2 regions of the Mycobacterium basiliense genome follow, and region 1 is predicted to be linked to the other one. Evidence: predicted binding sites of a transcription regulator. Region 1 holds the regulator's gene; the other holds the start of a gene.
What was found. Region 1 encodes LexA, which represses DNA repair genes until DNA is damaged. Its sites were predicted from a motif close to CGAACANNTGTTCG; they were not measured.

Region 1 (11,221 bases):
GCGCTGATGAACCCGGCGCGCCCGCAGAGCTGCTGGTGGTGAACAAGGTCGACGCCGCCGGCGATCTGGCACTGGCCAAGCTGCGGCACGCGCTGCCCGGCGCGGTATTCGTCTCCGCGCGCACCGGCGACGGCATCGGCGCGCTGCGGCGGCGAATGGCGGAGCTGGTGGCTCCCACCGACACCGCGGTAGACGTGATGATTCCATATGACCGCGGCGACTTGGCGGCCCGCGTGCACGCCGACGGACGAGTCCGGCACGCAGAACACACGCCCGAGGGCACCCGGATCCAAGCCAGGGTGCCCAGCGCGTTGGCTGCTAGCCTGCGCGATTTCGCTACCTCATCCACGACACCGCGCACGTAACGCCTGCCCAGATCGCGCCGTGGCGTGCGATTAGCCCCCGCGGCAGCTGCCTACCAACCGTATGGTTGGTATACCGTGGGCAGCACAGTACTCTTCGCTGGAGGTCAGCCATGGGCAGCACCATCAAGTACGAGCGCACTCTGTTCGAACCCGAGCATGATTTGTTTCGCGAGTCCTACCGCAGTTTTTTGGACCGCCACGTGGCGCCGTATCACGAGGAGTGGGAAAAAGCCAAGATCGTCGACCGCGGGGTGTGGCTCGAGGCCGGCAAACAGGGATTCCTCGGCATGGCGGTGCCCGAGGAATACGGGGGCGGCGGTGACTCGGACTTCCGCTACAACACGATCATCACCGAGGAGACGACCACCGGACGTTATAGCGGCATCGGCTTTGGCCTGCACAACGACATCGTGGCACCGTATCTGCTGTCGCTGGCGAACGAGGAGCAGAAGCAGCGCTGGTTGCCCAAATTTTGTACCGGGGAGCTGATTACGGCGATCGCGATGACCGAGCCGGGTACCGGGAGTGACCTGCAAGGTATCAAGACCCGTGCGGTCAAACACGGTGACCACTATTTACTGAACGGGTCAAAAACGTTCATCACCAACGGAATCAACTCAGACCTTGTGATAGTGGTGGCGCAGACCGATCCGGAGAAGGGCGCGCAAGGTTTTTCGCTGCTCGTGGTGGAACGCGGTATGGCGGGATTCGAACGCGGCCGCCACCTGGACAAGATCGGATTGGATGCGCAGGATACTGCCGAATTGTCGTTCACTGATGTGCAGGTTCCGGTCGAGAACCTGCTGGGTGAAGAGGGCATGGGATTCATCTACTTGATGCAGAACCTGCCGCAGGAACGCATCTCGATCGCGATCATGGCCGCCGCGGGCATGGAGGCCGTGTTGGCGCAGACGCTGCAATACACCAAGGAACGCAAGGCATTTGGTAGGTCGATCGGAAGTTTTCAGAACAGCCGCTTCGTGCTGGCGGAGCTGGCGACCGAGGCCACCGTGGTACGCATCATGGTCGACGAATTCATCGCGTTGCATCTCGAAGGAAAGCTGACCGCGGAGCAGGCTGCGATGGCCAAGTGGTATGCCACCGAAAAGCAGGTCTCCTTGAACGACCGCTGTTTGCAGCTGCACGGTGGATACGGGTACATGCGCGAATACCCGGTCGCTCGAGCCTATCTCGATTCGCGAGTACAGACGATTTACGGTGGCACGACCGAAATCATGAAAGAGATCATCGGTCGCGCCCTGGGGGTTTAGCCGGCGCGGTGGGAGCTGGTGGGGTTCACGGTTTCCCGATGTGCGCAGCGTGGGCCCTGCGTAGCAGCACGGTCAGCTCGTCTTCCTCGGATTGTGTGCGTTGTTTGGTTGCGAGCGCCTCGATCTCACGTTCAGCGGCCAGCAGTTCGCCTAAAATTTTCGCGCGCTCGGCCGGATCCGCTTCGTAATGCAGGTCGAGGTACTCCAGAGCATGCCGGCGTGCCCGGGCAATGGCGTTTTCCCTACGTCCACGCGCCGAGAACAGGGAGACCACGGTTGTGATCAACACGACGCCCACGATCACCAGCAACGACATCGTGGTGCTGATTTCCACGATTTCCACCGGTTTGCCACCATTGATCAATGGAACAATGTTGTGGTGCAATGCTTCCAGCATCAGTTTCACGCCGATGAAGCCGAGAATCGCTGCCAGCCAGTAGGACGGGTAGGGCAGCCGATACAGCAGATTGTCAATCAAGAAGTACAGCTGGCGCAGGCCCAACAGCGAAAACGCGGGTGCCGCGAACACCAGGTAGGCGTCTTGGGTCAGGCCGAACAGCGCTGGCATGGAATCGAATGCGAACAGGACGACACTGGCCCCGACGGCGATCATGACGAGCAGGAGCGGCGTCATGACCCGCGTTTCCGTTGTCCACGATGAACAATCGGTCGCCGTGGTAGTTCTGTGAGGTTCGCAAAACCGGTTGGCCAGCCGGATGGTGAGGTTGTCGGTGTTACGGCCTTCTGCTTCTGCGGGTTTGGCGAGTTGCCGGCCATCACCAGCAGGGCCAGGCCGAATACGCAGAACGCGGCGTTGAAGTTTCGATCAGCGCCGTACCGAGGAGGATGGATCCGCTACGCGCTACGAGCGCAAAGGCGATGCCGAACAACAGCACCTTCTGCTGGGCTACTCGCGGAACCCCAAAGCTGCTGATGAGCACCAGAAAGACAAACAGGTTGTCGACGGACAGGGCATCGTTGCTCAAGTAGCCCGCGAAGTACTCCATGCCCTTGTCGACATTGGTGAACACCACCACCCCGATGCCGAAAACGATGGCAATCCTGACATAGAGCGCGTACCAGCGTGCGCGCCTCGCGCAGCGTTCACGTGCGCATGGCGGACGTGAAAGACGTAGTCGAAGAGCACGACGGCCACGATCAAGACGATCGTGAGAGCCCAGATGAGTTCGGAAACACCCATATCAGCTGGGTTTCTCCTCGCGGCGTCAGTAGGGTTAGGCTCTTCGGCACGGTAACTTAACCACAGTGTGGGCTGCAGTTCGCTTCCTCGCGAAACGGGCTCGGCCTGGCATCATTTCGACATCGGCTGGGTATCCGTTTTCGCAATATTTGCGAATTGGCTTCGCATATGTCATTCGCTAGAGCAAAGTAATGCGAGCCCGGCAACGATGCGGATCGAAGCTGGGGACGGCCCACAGTGGGAGATCCACCAGCTCGCGGGGCGGGCAGGGCATCGGCTGGGAGGCTTGGTGAACGGGCAGAGAGGTCAATTGAGCAGGCTGGTCGGGCGTGCGTTGCTCAGCTTGGCAGCTTCGGCGCTGGCAGTGGGACTGTTGGCGCCCACCGCGTCGGCGTCGCCGATAGGCGACGCCGAGGCGGCGATGATGGACGCGTGGGAGAAGGCCGGCGGGGACACGTCAACGCTGGGCGCCAGGAAGGGTGACGTCTACCCGGTCGGCGACGGGTTCGCGTTGGACTTCGATAGCGGCAAGATGTTTTTCACCCCGGAGACGGGGGCCAAGTTCATGTATGGCCCGATACTGGCCAAATATGAGGAACTGGGCGGCCCAGCGAGCAGCGATCTGGGTTTTCCGACGATCAACGAAGTTCCCGGCCTTGCCGGACCCGACAGTCGGGTGAGCACATTCTCCGCCAGCGACAACCCGGTGATTTTCTGGACGCCCGACCACGGGGCATTCGTCGTGCGCGGGGCGATCAACGCGGCGTGGGACAAGTTGGGTAGCTCGGGCGGTGTTCTGGGCGCCCCGGTAGGGGGCGAAACCTACGACGGCGAGGTCACGTCGCAAAAGTTCACCGGCGGTGAGGTGTCCTGGAACAGGCAGTCTAAGGAGTTCACCACCACCCCGGCGGTGTTGGCCGATCAGCTCAATGGGCTGCAGGTAGCGATCGACCCCGCCGCGGCCATCAACATGGCCTGGCGCGCCGCCGGTGGCGCCGCCGGCCCGCTGGGCGCGAAGAAGGGCGGCCAGTACCCGATTGGCGGCGACGGTATCGCCCAGGATTTCGAGGGTGGGAAGGTGTTCTTCAGCCCGGCCACCGGCGCCAACGCCGTCGAGGGCGAGATTCTGGCGAAATACGAGTCATTGGGTGGCCCGGTCGGCAGCGATCTGGGTTTCCCGATCGCCAACGAGTCCGACGGCGGCATCGAACCCGCGAGCCGGATCGCTACCTTCGCGGCGGCCGACAAGCCGGTGATCTTCTGGACTCCCGACCATGGTGCTTTCGTCGTGCGCGGTGCCATGAAGGCCGCGTGGGACAAGCTCAAGGGTGCGACCGGCAAGTTGGGAGCACCGGTCGCCGACCAGTCCGTTGACGGCGACGTGGTGTCGCAGAAGTTCACCGGCGGCACGATCTCGTGGAACCGCGCGAGCAACGCCTACAGCACCGATCCGGCCAACCTCGCTCCCTTGTTGTCCGGCCTACAGGTGTCCGGGCAGAACCAGCCCAGCACGTCGGCGGCGCCGCCACACGGTAAGAAGTTCACCTGGCATTGGTGGTGGCTGGTGGCCGTGATCCCGGTGCTGTTGTTGGTGGTGCTGCTCGTGGTGGTGGTGTTCGGCCTGCGGCGACGGCGCGGCGGTCAAGAGCCCGTCGCATACGACCATGGGGATCACGGGGACCACGAGGACCATGGGGACCACGAGGACCTCGGCTATGACACCGCTGATCGCCGCTGGCCGCACGACGAGATCGATTTCGGCACCGAACACTTCCCTCCCGACGACCGTCAGCAGCCGGAATATGCCGCGCCCGATGCGGGCCTGGCGTCGCGGGTCAGCTGGCCGCGCGGCGCGGGATTCACCGCCCCTGACGATGACTTCGGCCCGGACAGCGGGGCATACGCTGGCGATCTGCTGGCCGGCTCCGATGAGGACTTCGAACCGGAATTCGAACAATTTGAACGCGAGGACGAAGACCCCGATGCGGTAGACACCACGCCGACGCCCGTCGTGACGCCGGCCGATCTCCTGGAAGCCCCGCTTCCCGAGGCCGTTGCGCCTGAGGCCGCGGCCACGGAAGCATTCGATGTTCCAGAAACCTATCGTCCGGTTGTGCCCGAAACCGCGGTTCCCGAAATTGCGGTCGCGGAAAGCGAGGTTCGGGAGACTTCCGTTCCGGATCTCACGTTCCCCGATGTATACCCGGATGACTACCCGGCGAGCGTGGACCCCGCCGAGGAACTCCAGCCCGAGGCGGACGATCGATCGGAAGCGGATACGGCGACTCACCCGCCGCGAATTGGGCGCCATGCCGCCGCCGAGCCGGAAGACTATGAGTCCGACGAGGTGTCCGTGTCAGGGGCGGAAGGGGCCCCCAGGGTGACGGCGGAAGCGGCTTCCGCGCCGCCCGTTGCGGTGGGGCAAGAGCAGGCAGCACGGCCGACGATCCACATGCCGCTTGACCACGACCCGTACCAGGCGCCGGATGGATATCCGATCAAGGCCAGTGCCCGCTTTGGCCTGTACTACACGCCCAGCAGCGCGCTGTACTACGACACGCTCGCCGAAATTTGGTTCACCAGCGAAGAGGCCGCCCAGGCCAACGGTTTCATCAAGGCGGACTAGGCGGCATGCCGCCCACGGCGTGGGGTCATCGGCGCTATATCTTGCGGATCACCGTCACGACCTTGCCGAGCACCACTGCGTCATTGCCCGGGATCGGATCGAAGGCCGGGTTGTGCGGCATCAGCCATACCTGACCACCGGCGCGTTTGAAGGTCTTCACGGTGGCTTCTCCGTCGATCATTGCCGCCACGATGTCGCCATTGTCGGCGACATTCTGCTGGCGCACGACGACCCAGTCGCCGTCGCAGATCGCGGCCTCGACCATGGAATCGCCGACGACCTTGAGCAGAAACAGCGTGCCCTCGCCGACGAGCTCACGGGGTAGCGGGAACACGTCTTCGACGGCTTCCTCGGCGAGGATCGGGCCGCCGGCCGCGATACGTCCAAGCACCGGGACGAAGGTGGGCTCGGGCAGGGCGTCGGAGCCGGCGATTTCGGTGACCGGCGCGCCTGTCGCGGCGTCGTCGGCTCCCCGCACGTCGACAGCTCGCGGACGATTCGGATCGCGGCGCAAATAGCCCTTGCGTTCGAGCGTGCGCAATTGGTGAGCCACCGAGGACGTCGACGTCAAGCCGACGGCATCGCCGATCTCCCGGATGCTTGGCGGGTATCCACGGGTGGTGACCGAGGCGCGGATGACATTGAGGATGGTGCGCTGTCGCTCGGTAAGGGTCGGGTCCAGGGGATGCGATCGTTCGGCCGCGCCGGCGGCGCCGCCGCCGACCAGGGTGTCGTTGCTGTCGCTCATGGCACTGAATGTAGCGGCATGTCCCTTGAGAATCAAACATGTGTTCGACCAGTGTGTCGCGCAGCCGGCTCCGCCCGCCGGAAGCGTCTGAGCTCTCGAATTACAAAGGTGTAACTCTGTGGATGCTCGGGTATGCCGAGGCGTATGGCAGCGGGTTGCCGACCGCGGATCTTGTCGGTGGCTTGGTCTAGCGTTTTGCTCGCGCGACACGCTTCGATCAAATGTTCGGTAATCGAACAGATGGGCGAGTATGGTGTCGAACACACGAGCGACAAACCGCCAGCCGGAGGAGCGAAGATGACCGTCATGCAGGCACCGCTAGATTCGCCAGTTTCGCTAGTCTCGCCGCGCACCCGTTGCGCGCGGAGGCCGATCCGGGAGCCGCTTGCGGCCCGCAGCGGGCCGGCCTACCCGAGACGGCGGCCGGTGCCGGCCCGGCCGGTTGGCGCACCGCTGCACTACCGGGGCACCGGCGTGACGATGTCACTGGTTGGGCATCGCAAACGCCCGGTCAGCGCGGCGACGACGGTCGGCCTGGCCCTGGCGGCCTCGATGATTACCCTCTGGCTAGGTTTGATGGCGCAGTTCGGCGATATGTTCAACGGAGCAACCGGCGATTCGTCCGCAGATGTGCCCGACCGTCTTGCCGTCGTGCGGGTGGAGGCCGGGGAATCGTTGCAGGACGTGGCGGCTCGGGTGGCACCGGACGCTCCGGTTCGTCAGGTGGTCGAACGTATCCGCGAACTCAATGCCCTGGTTTCGACGCCGGCCGCCGGGCAGACGCTGATCGCCCCGATCGGCTGACAGGCTCATGGGTTACGGCGAAAATCGCTCCGCGGCAATGTTTTGCGGTTTCCGAGGTGTCGAGCGCGCGTGGATGGTGACGGCATTGGCAGTGCGAGGCGGCGCGCAGGTACTCTCGGAGAGGTCTGCGATATCCGGATATCAGGACGGCGAAGGAGCTTTTATGCACTGTCCGTTCTGTCGGCATCCCGATTCCCGGGTGATTGACTCGCGTGAAACCGATGAAGGCCAAGCCATTCGGCGGCGCCGGTCCTGCCCCGAGTGCGGGCGACGATTCACCACCGTGGAGACTGCGGTCTTGGCCGTGGTCAAGCGTAGCGGCGTCTCAGAGCCGTTCAGTCGGGAAAAGGTCATCAGCGGGGTGCGCCGGGCGTGTCAGGGGCGACAGGTCGACGACGATGCACTCAACGTGCTCGCTCAGCAGGTTGAGGACACCGTTCGCGCCGCGGGTTCGCCGGAGGTCCCGAGTCACGAGGTGGGTCTGGCAATACTGGGGCCGCTGCGTGAACTCGACGAGGTGGCCTACCTACGGTTCGCGTCGGTGTATCGGTCCTTTTCGTCGGCCGAGGACTTCGAGCGTGAGATCGAGACGCTGCGCGCGCACCGCCAGGTGCCGACCTCGAGCTGACCGGCTCCATGCCTTCCGACCTGCATCCTGATCTCACGGTGTTGGCGCCGCTGTTGGGTACCTGGGCGGGATCGGGCGTGGGGGAGTACCCGACGATTCAGCCGTTCGAGTACCTCGAAGAGGTCGTGTTTTCCCATGTCGGCAAGCCTTTTCTAGCATACGGGCAAAAAACCCGGTCGGTCGCCGATGGGAAGCCGTTGCACGCCGAGACCGGCTATCTTCGCGTGCCGCGTCCCGGTCGCGTCGAGTTGGTGCTTGCCCATCCGAGCGGCATCACCGAAATCGAGGTGGGCACCTATTCGGTGAGTCGGGGCGTCATCGAAATCGAGTTGGTCACAACGACGGTCGGCTTGACCCCCACCGCGAAAGAGGTAGCCGCGCTGAGTCGTTCCTTCCGCATCGCCGGCGACGAGCTCTCGTATTCGTTGCGAATGGGAGCTGTCGGACAACCCCTGCAGCACCACCTCTCCGCTGCCTTACGCCGAATGGCGTGACCATCCAGCAATCAGTTGTCTTGTGTCACACCGTCTTTGACCACCCGTCCAGTAACCGCGACCCAGCCTTCGGGGCTCCAGGTGGTTTGCAGCACAGATCCCTTGCCCTGGGTGATGGTGAGGTCGCGGCTGAGGTAGTCGGTAATTCGCATTGCGGCAGAACCGGTCGCCTCGTCTTCCGAGACTCCCAGATTTGCGACAAACACCCGGGCTCGAAGCGACCCGGCGGATTCGTCGATCCAGGTCCACAGGTAATACGCGGCGTCGTCGGAATAGTCCGAGGGGCTAGCGGCCGCCAGCGCATCGAGTGAGTCGAGCTCACAGATCGCGAATTCGGGCGCCCACTCCGCGCGGGCGCTGATCGTGGTGTGGTCGTCCGCATAGCTCACCTGTACCAGACCGGCCGGCACCTGCAGGGTGTTGATCGGCAGTCCCTGTTCGCGCAACCACCAGGACACGCCTACGGTCGGATGGCCGGCGAACGGGATGTCGGTGCGGGGTGTGTAGATGGTGGCGTGCGCGGTGTGTGCGCCGGCACTGGGGAGATCGACGAATATGGTTTCGCTATAGCCCAATTGGGTTGCCAGGTGCTGGCGATCTCGCGGCTCGACCTGGCTGGCATCAACCACGCCCAGTGGATTGCCGAAGTTTCCGTTTGAATCGGTGAAAACCCGCAACACCGTGACCTCGATGCCCATGGCCCGACTGTACGACGCCGGGCGAACTGGCCGCGGGCGGGCCCTCTAGGTGGCGCTGCGTTCGTCAGAACCCATGGCGCTGAGCACGGCGACACGTGTGTCGTGCGGGCCCGAGACGGTGCCTTCTCCACCGCCGTTGCGGAGCAACTCCCGCAGGGCGGACTGATCATATTCGGGGGGCTCGGTGGTGTCGATGAAGTGCTCGACAAGGTCGATGAAGCGGGCGGCGTCGTCGTGAAACGGGAAATGGCCGGAGCTCTCAAAGATTTCCAACTGGGAACCGGGCATTGCGGCGTGAGCCATTAAGGCGTGTCGGACGGGGACGACAACGTCCCGGCCGCCCCAGATGATCAGCACCGGGATGGCCTGGGTCAAATAACATCGGTCCAGCATGGTGACGATCTGCCCGCGCCAGTCCACTACCGCCCGCAGGGTGCGGGTGAACGCCGAGGAGGCCGTCGGCTCCGGCAAGTCGTCTAGGATCCGTAAGACATTGGGGATGTCTTGTCCGATTGCGGTTGAGCCCAGTGCCAGGCCCACCACGCGCCCAAGCAACTGCACCGTGGGCAGCACCATGGGTAACCGCAACAATGCCAGCGCTTCGGCGCCCATCGGCAATGAGGCCAACCGGAACACGACGTTGACGTCCTTGGTGACACCGCCGGCGCCGACCAAAACCAGCCGATCGACCAGGTGGGGGAATTGGTAGGCGAATTGCATCGCCACCCCACCACCCAACGAATGCCCGACGATGGTGACGCGTTCGATGTCGAGCACGCTCAACAGATCACGCATGCCGTTGGCATAAGCGGCGATCGAATAGTCCGCACGCGGTTTGTCGGACTTCCCATGGCCCAACAGGTCTGGGGCGATGACAGTGAACCGCTGCGCAAGTTTGGCGTGGATTCCCGTCCAGGTAGTGGAATTGTCCCCGATGCCGTGGATCAGCAGGATCGCCGGACCGGATCCGGCGATGCGAAACGCGCGCTTGTAACCGTGAACGGTGCGGAACTGTAGCGAAGGCGCAGTCACTTCTCGCACCGGACGAAGTTTCCGCTTACGCTCACTCATCTCGGCAACCTCATTGTCAGGCCGACTGGGGGCTCTTGGGGCGTTACGCCTGGTCGTCGTCGTCGAACTTCTTCTCTGCCTGCTGAGCCAGAAATCGCTCGAACTCAGCACCCAGCTCATCGCCGCTAGGCAGATCCTCGTCGCGCGTTAGCAACGATCTGTTTTCCTGAGCGTCGATGAAGGCATCGTACTGGCGCTCAAGGGCGGCCACCACTTGAGCGACTTCTGCGCTTGCCTGCACCTGTTCGTCGATCTTGTTGCGGATCTCCGCCGCAGCTTCGGTAAGTGCCGTCAGCGGCAGTTCCAACGATCCCGTCTTGGCTACCTGTTCCAGCAGCGCATGGGCGGCCGCTGGGTAGTCGGTTTGCGTCAGGTAGTGGGGGACGTGCACGGTGAACCCGACAACCTCGTGGCCATGCTTGGCCATTCGGTACTCCAACAGGTTCGACGCGCTGGCGGGTACCTGGATTTCGGAGATCCACGGCTGAAAGTCGGCGATCAGCTCCGGGTTGTTGGAGTGTGCGGTCAGGGTAATCGGTCGGGTGTGTGGCACCGCCATGGGAACGGTGCCCAAACCGATGGTCTGCCGTACCCCCAACCGTTCGGATAGGAGGCGCACCGCGGTGATGAAACGCTCCCATTTCAGGTCCGGCTCCATGCCGGCCAGCAGCAGGAACGGGGTGCCGGCCGTGTCACGCAGCGCGTACAGGCTGAGCTCTGGATCGTCATAGCTGGTGAAGTGGTCGGTCTTGAACGTCATCAGCGGTCGCCGCGAGCGGTAGTCCAACAGTTCGTCGATCGCAAAGGATGCGACCAGTTCGGTATCGAGGGCGGCCTTGAGGTGGGCTGCGGCCAGTCGAATCGCGTGACCAGCGTCGGAAAAGCCCTCCAACGCGTGCACCAATACCGGGCCACGGCCGTCGGACGTGGACAACTGGGGGGCCGGGAACTCCAGCTCGTACATGCCGGATTGGCCGGGTTGGTAATCCTGCGCCTCGTCTCGACCTGGATCGTGCGCCATGGGTGTTGCCTCCTTTCGGGGGTCTGACCAGGGTGCCCTGTCTAGTGTCCCTCATATCGACGGGCCCCATAATCGAACAGCGAACTCATTTGTGCGCATACGGGGGTAACGCGTATTCGTCGTGCGGTGTTCGCCCGAGCGTGGCACCGGGTGGTCAGGCATGATGGTCACCGATGCGCACCGTGGCGGTAGTGCTTAATCTGCCGGTCAGCGTGGCGATGCTACTCACATCATGCAACCGGCCAGCTAATGATGCCTTCATCCCCAGCGAGCCGGAAACGCGGGGCAGGGTGT
Region 2 (11,221 bases), 1.4 Mb from region 1:
TTTCGGTGTCATCGGCGACCACGATGTCGGCCGAGACCACAACGTAGGGCCGCTGCAGGGTCGCCGACGGAACGAACGCGTCGCGGTAGGCCTCGATTGCGTCCAGCGCGGTGGCGGGTGTGATGTGATAGCTGGCCACGAACGGCAGCCCCAGCTCGCCCGCCAGCCGTGCGCTAGGCCCCTTGGTGCTGCCGAAGATCCACGGTGTCAGGGCGGCGCCTTCACCGGGCACCGCATGCACGTCGAACCCGTCCACCTGATAGGTGCCAGCGAGCATAGCGACGATGTCGCCAACCTGCTCGGCGAAGTCGGGCGCCACCGCCTCCGGCTGCTGCAGGATCGATAACGTGGCCTGCAACCGCTCGCTTTGCAGCAGCGTTCGCATGTCGAACGGCGCCGGAATCACTACACCGCTTACTTCCCGCGATTGGCGCGGCGGTTGCGGCTTTCGCGTTCTTGCCGGGTCCCGTGGCTGCACGCCGCGGCGCTGCGCCGATCGGCCCAGTCCCAGATCGATGCGACCGGGGTAGAAGGCGTCGAGCATGCCGAAGCTCTCGGTCACCGCGATGGCGGTGGTGTGGCTGAGCTGGACGGCGGCCGACCCCACTCGAATCCGGTTGGTTGCCGCTGCAATTTGTCCGATCAGTACGGCCGGAGACGCGCAGGCGACGGCGACGAAGTGGTGCTCGGCGACCCAAAACCGGCGATAGCCCCAACCTTCGGCGCACCTCGCCAACTCGATGGTGTTGCGTAAGGCGGTGGCAGCATCGCCGCCGGCGCTGATCGGCGACAGGTCCAGAATCGACAGTGGAACGGCGCTCATCAATGCATCGCCTCACTGCACCGTATAACGGTTGGGTGCCGGCGGCAGACCAAGGCGCTCACGCAATGTTTCACCGTCCCGATAGCCGGTGCGGAACCGGCCGGCGCGTTGCAGTAGCGGTACCACCTGGTCGACGATAACGGGAAGGTCGTTGGCGTTCACCGCCGGTCGCAACCGCGCCCCGTCGATGCCGAGCCGCTGCCAATCCAGCAGCATGTCAACCAACTCCGTTGCTCTGCCGGCGAAGACCAGCGCATCGGATTTGAACTCATCATGACCGTCAAACGAAACAACCACGTCGGCAAACACTTTCAACTCCCCACCCCCGGCTGCGTGGACTTGCGCGAGAATGCCTTGCGCCGAGGACCCATCGGTCGGCGTGATGAACACGACATCGGCCGCGGCCGAGGCGAACTCATAAATCGGGGTGGCGTGCGCCAGGGCCGACACCAGCGGTTGGCCCTGCGGGGGGCGTGGGGTTATCGATGGCCCCTTCACGGAGAAGTACTTTCCGACGAAGTCGATGTAATGCAGTTTTTCTGTGTCGATATAGCGGCCCGTGGTGATGTCGCGGATCACCGCATCATCTTCCCAACTATCCCAGAGCCTGCGCACCACCTCGACGCAGTCTCGGGCCTCGGCAAACAGTTCGTCGGGACGCACCGATCGACGTCCGAATAGGGCCGCCTCGTGTTCGGTCGCGCTGACCCGCACCTGCCAGCCCGCCCGACCGTGCGAGACGTAGTCAAGCGTGGCAATGGATTTCGAAATGTGAAAGGGCTCGGTATGAGTGACCGTTGCCACCGGGACCAAGCCGATGTGTCGTGTCAGCGGGGCGACGCGCGCCGCAACCAACACGGCATCGGCACGACCGGCCAGACGGCGCGGGTCGATACGCTCCCGGCGCCCCGGTTGCGGCATCAGGGTGTCATCGATGGTGAGGAAGTCGAGCAAGCCGCGTTCGGCGGTTACCGCCAGATCAGCCCAGTACCGGCCGCCCAAGGCGGACCCCACACCCGACCCCGACAGGAACCGCCAGGCCTGGGGATGCCAACCAAACCCGTCCAGCGCCACCGCCAAATGCAGCAGACCGGTCATGTCAGCCTCTTGAGAAACGCAATGGGCAGCACCGGGCCCCGTGACGGTAGCGGTCCGGGCAGCCGGGCGTAGCCGCAGGCCTCATACAGCGCCTCGGCCTCGGGCTGGCGATCCCCGGTGACCAAATAGACGTTCCGATATCCGCGGGCCACGATCTGCGCCTCCAGCAGGGCCAACAACGCCTGCGCATACCCGCGGCGGCGGTAATCGCGATGCGTCCAGATGCGCTTGAGTTCGGCCGTGTCGGCGTCAAGTCTGCAGAATGCGCCGCCGGTGACCGCCTCGCCGTTGACCACACCGATCAACATTCCGCCGTGCGGCAGCGCAAATTCGGAGGCCGGGCTGGTCTTGAACCACTCCAGCACGGTGGCAGGAGTGCTTCCGTAGCGCTGCGCGTATTCGACGGCGAGCTCGTTCAGCAACGGCTGGGCCAGCGGGTCGTCCAGGGCCGCCGGGACGAACCGTAGTTCGCCGACCGCCTCGCTAGATCCGGGTTGTGCTGACATAGCTCGGGGTCATCGACAGGATGTCCATCATCGCGCTCGTGGTCGGTTCACCGGTGCCGTCGGCTGCGCCGAAATCGCCGTCGATCACCCAGTTGGAGTCGTCCACACTCGCCGCGCGAACCAGTGCCTCGGCGAACCGATCGTCGAGCAGGCCGTTGCCGGTTGCCACCGCCCTGGCGGTCGCACCGAAGCCGGCGGTCCCGACACCCGTCGACAGATCCCAGTCGGCACCGTCTGTCCACACCATCTGACTTCGGGCCTCGTTAGGCATCCGTGCGGTGTCGCAGCATCAAGATGACGACCGCCCGCCACCCGAGCAACAGGATCGCGGTGACCGTGCCGGCGACCACGACGAAACTCGCGGCCACGCCCGCCGAACTGGCTTTACGCAAGATCATGCCGACCGCGACGGTGGACAGCCACACGGCCACCCCAGTGGGGACCACATTCGTGGGGCGCTGCCAACCACGCGACACCAGCCACCCGATGATGGTCCCGGCGAGGAACGGCCACGCGGTAGTCGCTACGCCACCGATACTGATTCCTTCGGCGTGACTGCGGCGCCCGACAGCGCAGAAAACCAGCACAGCGACGATGTCGATAGCCAACCAGCCCAGCCATGAAAGCCCACGGCGCGGTTGCATGCAGCGAGACTACCGGGCCGAGGCAGGATTGGGTCATGAGCACCGACACACCACCCGCCTTCGACCCCGACGATCCGCTCGGTTTGGACGCATCGCTATCCAGCGACGAGATCGCGGTCCGGGAGACCGTCCGAAAGTTTTGCGCCGAGCACATCACCCCGCATGTCGCCGACTGGTTCGAGAGCGGCGACCTGCCGGTGGCGCGCGAACTAGCCAAACAGCTAGGCCAACTCGGACTGCTGGGCATGCATCTGCACGGATACGGCTGTGGGGGCGCGTCCTCCGTCCACTACGGCTTGGCGTGCCTGGAGCTCGAGGCCGCCGATTCCGGCATCCGGTCGTTGGTGTCGGTCCAGGGTTCGCTGGCGATGTTTGCGATCGCGACCTTTGGCACGGAGGAACACAAACAGCGGTGGTTGCCATCCATGGCGGCGGGGGAGCTGATCGGCTGCTTTGGGTTGACCGAACCCGACGTCGGCTCCGACCCGGCCGCGATGAAGACCCGGGCGCGCCGAGATGGTGCGGATTGGGTGCTCAACGGCCGAAAAATGTGGATCACCAACGGCTCGATCGCCGACGTTGCGATCGTATGGGCCGCCACCGAGGAGGGCATCCGGGGGTACGTGGTGCCTACAGAAACCCCCGGATTCAGTGCCAACACCATCCACCACAAGTTGTCCCTGCGGGCATCGGTCACCAGCGAGTTGGTGCTCGATGATGTGCGGCTGCCGGCGGAGGCGATGCTGCCGGAGGTAGCCGGGCTTAAGGGGCCGCTGAGCTGCCTGTCGGAAGCACGCTACGGAATCGTGTGGGGCGCCATGGGCGCGGCGCGGTCGGCGTGGCAGTCAGCGCTTGAGTACGCCAAGCAGCGCACCCAATTCGGCCGGCCAATCGCCGGATTTCAGTTGACCCAGGCGAAGCTGGTCGACATGGCGGTCGAACTGCACAAGGGTCAGCTGCTGGCGTTGCAACTGGGCCGCCTCAAGGACACCGTCGGCCTGCGTCCCGAGCAAGTCAGCTTCGGCAAGCTCAACAACACCCGGGAGGCGATCGAGATTTGCCGCACCGCGCGAACCATCCTGGGCGGAAACGGAATATCGTTGGAATACCCCGTCATTCGGCACATGGTGAACCTGGAATCGGTTTTGACCTACGAGGGCACACCCGAGATGCACCAGCTGGTGCTCGGCCAGGCCTTTACCGGGCTGCCCGCGTTCCGCTGACGGTCGCGCCCTGGGGTAGAACACTGACATGTCACTTTTGCCAAGGATTGCCTGGGTGATTTTGGCCGGCTGCTTGCTGGCCGGTTGTGGGTCACTACCCGTACCACAGCCCAGCTCGTCGCCGGGCGCGCCGGGCAGCACCAGCGGCAAGGCCGACGCGGTGATGCGGGTCGTGCGCGAGTTCATGGCACAGGCTCACCTGCGGGCCGTCATAGTCCGGATCACGGAGAATGGCAAGGAGATGCTCACCGAAGCCGTCGGTGAATCGATGACCGGCGTTCCGGCCACCACCGACATGCACTTTCGCAACGGCGCCGTCGCGATTTCGTATGTGTCGACGTTGTTGCTCAGGCTAGTGGACGAGAACAGGGTGAGCCTGGATGACACATTGTCGAAGTGGTTGCCAGACTTTCCCCATGCCGACCGCGTGACGCTGGGTCAGCTGGCACAAATGACCTCGGGCTACCCCGACTACGTAATCGGCAACGACGCGTTCAACAACGAGCTCTACGCTAACCCGTTCCGGCAGTGGACAACCGAAGAACTGCTGGCCCAAATCGCCGCGCGACCACTACTCTACGAACCCGGCACCAACTGGGACTACGCGCACACCAATTACCTCTTGTTGGGGCTGGCGCTCGAAAAGGCTACCGGCCAGGATATGCCGACGTTGCTGCGCAAGAAAGTCCTGGCACCACTGGGCCTGACCGCCACCGCTAACTTCGATACGCCCACCATCCCGCGACCCGCCCTGCACGCATTCAGCTCGGAGCGTCGGGAGTTTTTGAAGATCCCGTCTGACATACCGTTTTACGAGGAGTCCACCTTTTGGAATCCGTCGTGGACCATCACCCACGGCGCGGTGCAGACCACCAACATCTACGACATGACGGCAACAGCCGCCGGCATCGGCTCGGGCAAGCTGCTCTCCGCGGATTCGTACAAGAAAATGGTGTCGACCGACCTGCGCGGTAAGACGCGGCCCCAGCCGGGCTGCCCCACCTGCTTCACGCAAAACGAGGGCTACACCTATGGCCTGGGAATCGTCCTCTCCGGCCATTGGCTGCTGCAGAATCCCATGTTTGCCGGGTATTCGGCGGTAGCGGCGTATCTACCGTCGCAACGAATCGCAATCGCCGTCGCGGCCACCTACGCCCCTGAAGCCTTCGACGATCAAGGCGACTACAGCAACCAGGCTGACATACTATTCCGCAAGGTCGGCGCCGAGGTAGCACCCAACGACGCGCCCCCCATGCCACCGGGGAGATAGCCGAATGGACACCGAATGGACCTAGTCAGGCATCGAGTCGTTGTCACCATCACCGCGTGCCTGGTATCGCTGGGCGCCTGGCCGGCCATGCCCCAGGCAGGCGCCGACCCCGACGTCACGCTGCCGCCGATGACCTCGACCGGCAGCGGACCGATCATCGGTGGTGGCGACACCGCACTGCAGCAGCGGATCTCCGAGCAACTGGTCAGCTTCGACAAGCCCGATATTGAAGAGGTCGACGGGTCGGACGCGGCCCAATTCATCACGGCCGCAACCGCGGTGCCTAATCGCGAACTCGCGACGGTGTTTCGGCTGCTGGAACGGGCGCTGGGATGCCAAACGAACAACGCCGGATTCGGCGCGCGGGCTTATCGACGGACCGACGGTGGATGGGGCGGAGCGATGCTGGTCATCGCCAAGAGCACCGTCACCGACGTCGACGCTCTCAAGGCCTGCGTCAAGTCCGGTTGGCGCCGGGCCACGGCGGGTGGACCGGATGCGATGTGCAACAGCGGCTGGACCTACCCGCCATACACGGGTAGCCGTGGCGGCGAGGGCTACTTCGTCTTGCTGGCCGGGACGGCCGCGGACTTCTGCAGTGTGCCCAACGCAAACTACCGGACCAAGGCCAGCGGCTGGCCGCTGTAGCAGGCGCGCTAGAACGGCGGCGGATCGGCCGTGACGGGCCGCGCTTGGCGTCGGCCGCTTCAGCATCGATGCGCGCCTTGTTGATGCCGCGCTCCCAGTCGATGCGGGCGGCCGGTCCTGGGCCCGGGTGCGTCGCCGGAGCGGCATCATCAGACCTCGATGCTCCGCCGGTGGCGGCAGATCCGCCGGCAACACCAGTGCGCCGGTCGGGATGGCCAGCGCCGGAAAGAAAAGACTCCCGCCGGGCCTGGTGGTGTAGACGTGTCTCCGGACGGTGCGGTCCAGAACACGGTGCCGTCCGGCTCCTGGCGATCCTGCCAACCGTGCGACCCGGCATAGAACGACTTCAGCCGATGATGAATTCGGCATAGTAGCTTGAGGTTTGACGCATGTGTCGGCCCCAACGGATACGGCACCGTGTGGTCAATGTCGCAGTGTGCGGCGGGGCGATCGCAGCCAGGGAACCGACATGTGAGATCGCGGCATCGAACGAACTCGGCCAAAGCCGTCGACGGCCGGTACTGCGGCTCGGGCGGACGATCCTTGGGGTGGATTAGCGGGCGCAGCTTGGCCGACTTGGCCAGTTCTCGAAGCCCAGGCGCGGGAAGGCCACCGAACCCCGACAGGTAGCCAGGGGCCGCCGAGTCGCCCGCAATGGTCGCGGCGTCGGCCAGCACGTGGACGACCAGCCCACCACACGCCGCAGATTCGGACGCCGGGCACACATCACATCGATCAGCCCGGCATCGTCGAGATCATGCACCGCGCCGACGTTAGCCAACCGAATATCGAACACACATTCGACACTAGCGTCCTCTGCTGACCTCAACCATCTTAAGGGTCGGACCCACGCCGCCGTAGTCAGTCGTTCTAGTCGGTCACTGTGGTCCGGGTCGCCGATCGGCCGGCCGAGATCCACCGATCCGCGTCAGGCCAAAGCGCGCCGCGGTCGCGGGCGGTTACCACGATGCGGTTCTTGTTCGCGGCTGGCGCCGGCGCCAGGGCGACGAGACTCGTTGCCCAAAGCATCTGGGCGAGCACCGCGTACGCTTGGTGCGGATCCGAGATCGCGGCGTCGCGGAGCAGCAGAAAGTAGGTGTCGCGGCCTCATAGAGCCCGGTGACCTCCTGTTACTCGCGACGCAACACGGTGTACGCGCGACCGTCCGCCATGCGCTCGTCCGGAGTCCAGCCAAGAGCGTCACATACCGGGTCGGTGGTGGCGAGGTCGACCCAGCTGAACGTCCCCTCCGGGTACCCGGTGCGCGCTCCCATTCGAACGGAGATACCAGGAGCCGGCGGGAAACCGATACAGCGGTTACCAGCCAAGGGATTTCAATTCCCGCTCCGCGAACCTCGGCGTCCGGCATGCCTCACACGCGCAGCCTGCAACCCCGCGACAGGTTCCGTGGCAGGGCACCGGCCATGCAAACCGGGTGGGACCTCACCCGCCGAACACGGGGCGCGGCATCACCGTGGGGCGCATGCCCGCCCGCGCGCCGGCGACACCGCCAACACCCTCGCCGGCTCGGCCGGACGTGCCCGCAATTGGCAAGCCGCCCAGAATGTTTCCGACGCCACTTGGCAGCGCCGGACCCGCGCCCACGGCGGCGGGTAGCGGCGCCGCGGAGGCGCTGGGCGGCAGGGCGACGGAGGTCCAATTCGGCGGCACCGACAACTGTCCCAGGGACATTGCCCTGCCCAACCCGGCCGATCCTGCGAAACTCGCCAGGCCTGCAATCCGTGCCGGCAATGCACCCGCGGCGGGGCCGACCGCGGCAGCCGGGGTGGGGCCGAGCGTCCTGGCTTCATCCGAGACGACGGCGGTGGACGAGCCGAGCATCTTAGCCACCGAGCTCACCGACGACATGGCCGACATCGACGAACTCATCGTCGAGGCGGCCGAACTGGCCGGCGACGACAACGAGCTCAGGGTGCTCAGGCCGTCCGACAGGGTCAGGCCGGCAATTGACGACTGCACCGGCTGGGCGAGCTGTTGTAATGCTTGGGGCACAGCAGATGTCAGCTGAGACAAGGCGGCCGAGGCCGGGTCGACCACCACGGCCACGTTGGCTACTCCCGGGGCCGGCGCGAAGTCCGTCAAGGTCGTCGTCGCCGCCGCACCCGCATAGCCGTACATGGCGGCGGCATCTTGGGCCCACATCTCGCCATAGTGGGCCTCGACGGTCGCGATGGCGGGAGTGTTGACGCCCAACACGTTGGTTGCGCTCAGCAATATGAGCAAAGCGCGATTGGCGGCGATCACCGGCGGGGGCACCATTGCGGCAAACGCGGCGTCGAATGCGCCGGCGGCGGCCCGCATTTGCGTAGCGGCTTGCTGGGCTTGTGCCGCGGTTGCGCCCAGCCACGCCACGTAAGTCGCCGCGGCCGTGGCCATCGCCCACGATGCCGGGCTTTGCCAGGATTCGCCGGTCAGCCCCAAAACAAGCTCACGGCAGGCCTTGGCCGCGGCATAGAGCTCGTCGCCGATGGCCTCCCAGGCCGCCGCGGCGACCAGCATCGAGCCGGCACCCGGGCCCGAGTATATTTTCGCGGAGTTGACCTCTGGTGGCTGCGCACCATAGTCCATTTCCCCTTACCTCCAATTGATTTAGCTCTTGCGATTAGCCGTTAACACCACACTCATTGCCGGCCTTAGGATTTGGTACGCACGGCGAGCAGCGCCGATACGTGTGGCCCAATCCTGGACAGCGAAAAACGCCGTCGCGATGCGCCCAGGCGCGACCAGCTAAATGGCTTGGTATCGACCGATCAGCAACGAGCTAGACAGAAGCGCGTCAGCAGTCTCCGGCCCGACATAGCGAAACCCGGCCGAACCGGTGGACCGCGGCCGCCCGCGGTACTGAGGTCCGCCAGAAAGCCAACAACGAGGCCGATCACCACGACGACGCCGAGCGGCACCAAAGAGGTCGGCGCCCGCGGCGACTCCGCGGTCGTAAACTTCGGTGGACACGGCGGTGTCGAACCGAGGTGCAGATTCGCCTGATCACCGGCGGCCATTGCGACAAGGTGAGTCTGGGCGAAATCGACCCGCGGGATTCCGCAGTGCACTCCAGCAATACCGAAAACCAGCCAAGCGGCAACCATCGCGCCAACCGCGGGTCGCATCGACACCCGAGGGTCCAGCGTCACCCCTCGAAGCTATACCCCCCATCCGTATTCCGCAAATGTCGTCCCAGCTACGGCGACCCGGAAACGATCGACGTTGGTCTGGGTGGAGTCGTACGGTGTACATGCGCCGCAGTGACCAAACGAGATCGAGTGAACAAGTGAGACTGACGGAGAACCTGAAGGAGGACCATGACGCCCCCAACCAGCGAACCCTCAGCCGCCGGCAGGCGCCACCACGTCGTCATCATCGGAAGCGGATTCGGCGGACTGAATGCGGCCAGGGCGCTCAAGCGGGCCGACGTTGACATCACCCTCATCTCGAAGACGACCACCCACCTCTTCCAACCGCTGCTGTATCAGGTAGCCACCGGCATCTTGTCCGAAGGCGACATCGCCCCAACCACCAGGTTGATTCTGCGTAAGCAGAAAAACGTACGAGTGTTGCTGGGTGAGGTCAACGGGATCGACCTGAACGCGAAGACGGTTACGTCGCAATTGATGGACATGACGACGGTGACGCGGTATGACAGCCTCATCGTGGCCGCCGGCGCACAACAGTCCTACTTCGGCAACGACGAGTTCGCCATCTTCGCCCCCGGCATGAAAACCGTCGACGACGCCCTGGAATTGCGCGGCCGCATCCTCGGCGCGTTCGAGGCGGCCGAGGTCGCTACCGATCACGCCGAGCGCGAACGACGTCTGACATTTGTCGTGGTCGGCGCCGGACCGACCGGCGTCGAAGTGGCCGGCGAGATCGTCCAGCTGGCCGAGCGCACGCTGGCCGGGGCGTTTCGGACCATTACCCCCAGCGAGTGCCGGGTCATCCTGCTCGACGCGGCGCCCTCGGTGCTGCCGCCGATGGGCCCAAAGTTAGGCCTCAAGGCGCAACATCGACTGGAAAAGATGGATGTCGAGGTCCAGCTCAACGCGATGGTGACGGCCGTCGACTACAAAGGCATCACGGTCAAGGAGAAGGACGGCGCCGTGCGCCGGATCGAATGCGCGTGCAAGGTGTGGGCGGCGGGCGTGCAGGCTAGCTCGCTGGGCAAGATGATCGCCGACCAGTCCGAGGGCACCGAAACCGACCGCGCCGGACGAGTAATCGTCGAGCCCGACCTCACCGTCAAGGGCCACCCGCACGTCTTCGTCATCGGCGATCTGATGTCGGTGCCCGGTGTACCCGGGATGGCGCAGGGCGCCATTCAAGGGGCGCATTACGCCACCACGGTGATCAAGCACGCGGTGAAGGGCCACGACGATCCGGCCAACCGCAAGCCGTTCAAGTACTTCAACAAGGGCAGCATGGCCCTCATCTCCCGGTATAGCGCCGTCGCGCAGGTCGGCAAGCTCGAGTTCGCCGGCTTTATCGCATGGTTGGCGTGGCTGGTGCTGCATCTGTACTACCTGGTCGGCCATCGGAACCGGATCGCCGCGATGTTCGCCTGGGGAATCTCCTTCCTTGGCCGCACCCGCGGCCAGATGGCGATTACCAGCCAGATGGTCTACGCGCGATTGGCGATGCGCTATGTCCAGGCCCGAGCGGAAGGGGGCGCGCTGGCGGCCGCCGAACGCGCCGAGGCGGCCGAACGGGAAGCGGCGAGTTAGCGCGCTATCCCAGGGCCCGGTCGATGTCGGCGATCAAGTCCTCGGTGCCTTCCAACCCGACCGAGATGCGCACCACGTCGTCCCCGAGCCCGATGGCGGCCCGACCCTCCGGCCCCATCGCCCGGTGCGTCGTGGTCGCCGGATGGGTGATGAGCGACTTGGCATCGCCAAGGTTGTTGGAAATGTCGATCAGCCGCAGTTTGTCCAGCACCTCGAAGGCCCGTTTCTTGGCGGCCTCCTGCGGGCCGGCAAGCGCGAAAGTGACGACCGTTC

Region 2: a site for LexA is predicted at 7,002-7,015, ahead of MB901379_RS02800 (HNH endonuclease signature motif containing protein). Genes of this name have one in related genera too.

What each region holds. Positions count from the first base shown of each region.
Region 1 covers NZ_LR130759.1:2,043,669-2,054,889, forward strand. Annotated here, with positions in the region: gene hflX (GTPase HflX) at 1-365, shown strand, start outside; gene MB901379_RS08705 (acyl-CoA dehydrogenase family protein) at 476-1,636, shown strand; partial or broken gene MB901379_RS08710 (TerC/Alx family metal homeostasis membrane protein) at 1,662-2,837, opposite strand; gene MB901379_RS08720 (LGFP repeat-containing protein) at 3,127-5,463, shown strand; gene lexA (transcriptional repressor LexA) at 5,498-6,211, opposite strand; gene MB901379_RS08730 (hypothetical protein) at 6,518-7,015, shown strand; gene nrdR (transcriptional regulator NrdR) at 7,179-7,643, shown strand; gene MB901379_RS08740 (peroxynitrite isomerase) at 7,652-8,137, shown strand; gene MB901379_RS08745 (PhzF family phenazine biosynthesis protein) at 8,149-8,835, opposite strand; gene MB901379_RS08750 (alpha/beta fold hydrolase) at 8,881-9,906, opposite strand; gene MB901379_RS08755 (proteasome assembly chaperone family protein) at 9,950-10,927, opposite strand.
Region 2 covers NZ_LR130759.1:641,937-653,157, reverse strand. Annotated here, with positions in the region: gene MB901379_RS02840 (LLM class flavin-dependent oxidoreductase) at 1-823, opposite strand, end outside; gene MB901379_RS02835 (LLM class flavin-dependent oxidoreductase) at 836-1,921, opposite strand; gene MB901379_RS02830 (GNAT family N-acetyltransferase) at 1,918-2,427, opposite strand; gene MB901379_RS25245 (class I SAM-dependent methyltransferase) at 2,405-2,674, opposite strand; gene MB901379_RS02820 (DUF3054 domain-containing protein) at 2,691-3,071, opposite strand; gene MB901379_RS02815 (acyl-CoA dehydrogenase) at 3,107-4,294, shown strand; gene MB901379_RS02810 (serine hydrolase domain-containing protein) at 4,323-5,564, shown strand; gene MB901379_RS02805 (hypothetical protein) at 5,580-6,212, shown strand; gene MB901379_RS02800 (HNH endonuclease signature motif containing protein) at 6,362-6,889, opposite strand; gene MB901379_RS02795 (hypothetical protein) at 7,343-7,486, opposite strand; gene MB901379_RS02790 (PPE family protein) at 7,656-8,801, opposite strand; gene lpqS (putative copper homeostasis (lipo)protein LpqS) at 8,984-9,340, opposite strand; gene MB901379_RS02785 (NAD(P)/FAD-dependent oxidoreductase) at 9,533-10,948, shown strand; gene MB901379_RS02780 (O-succinylhomoserine sulfhydrylase) at 10,953-11,221, opposite strand, start outside.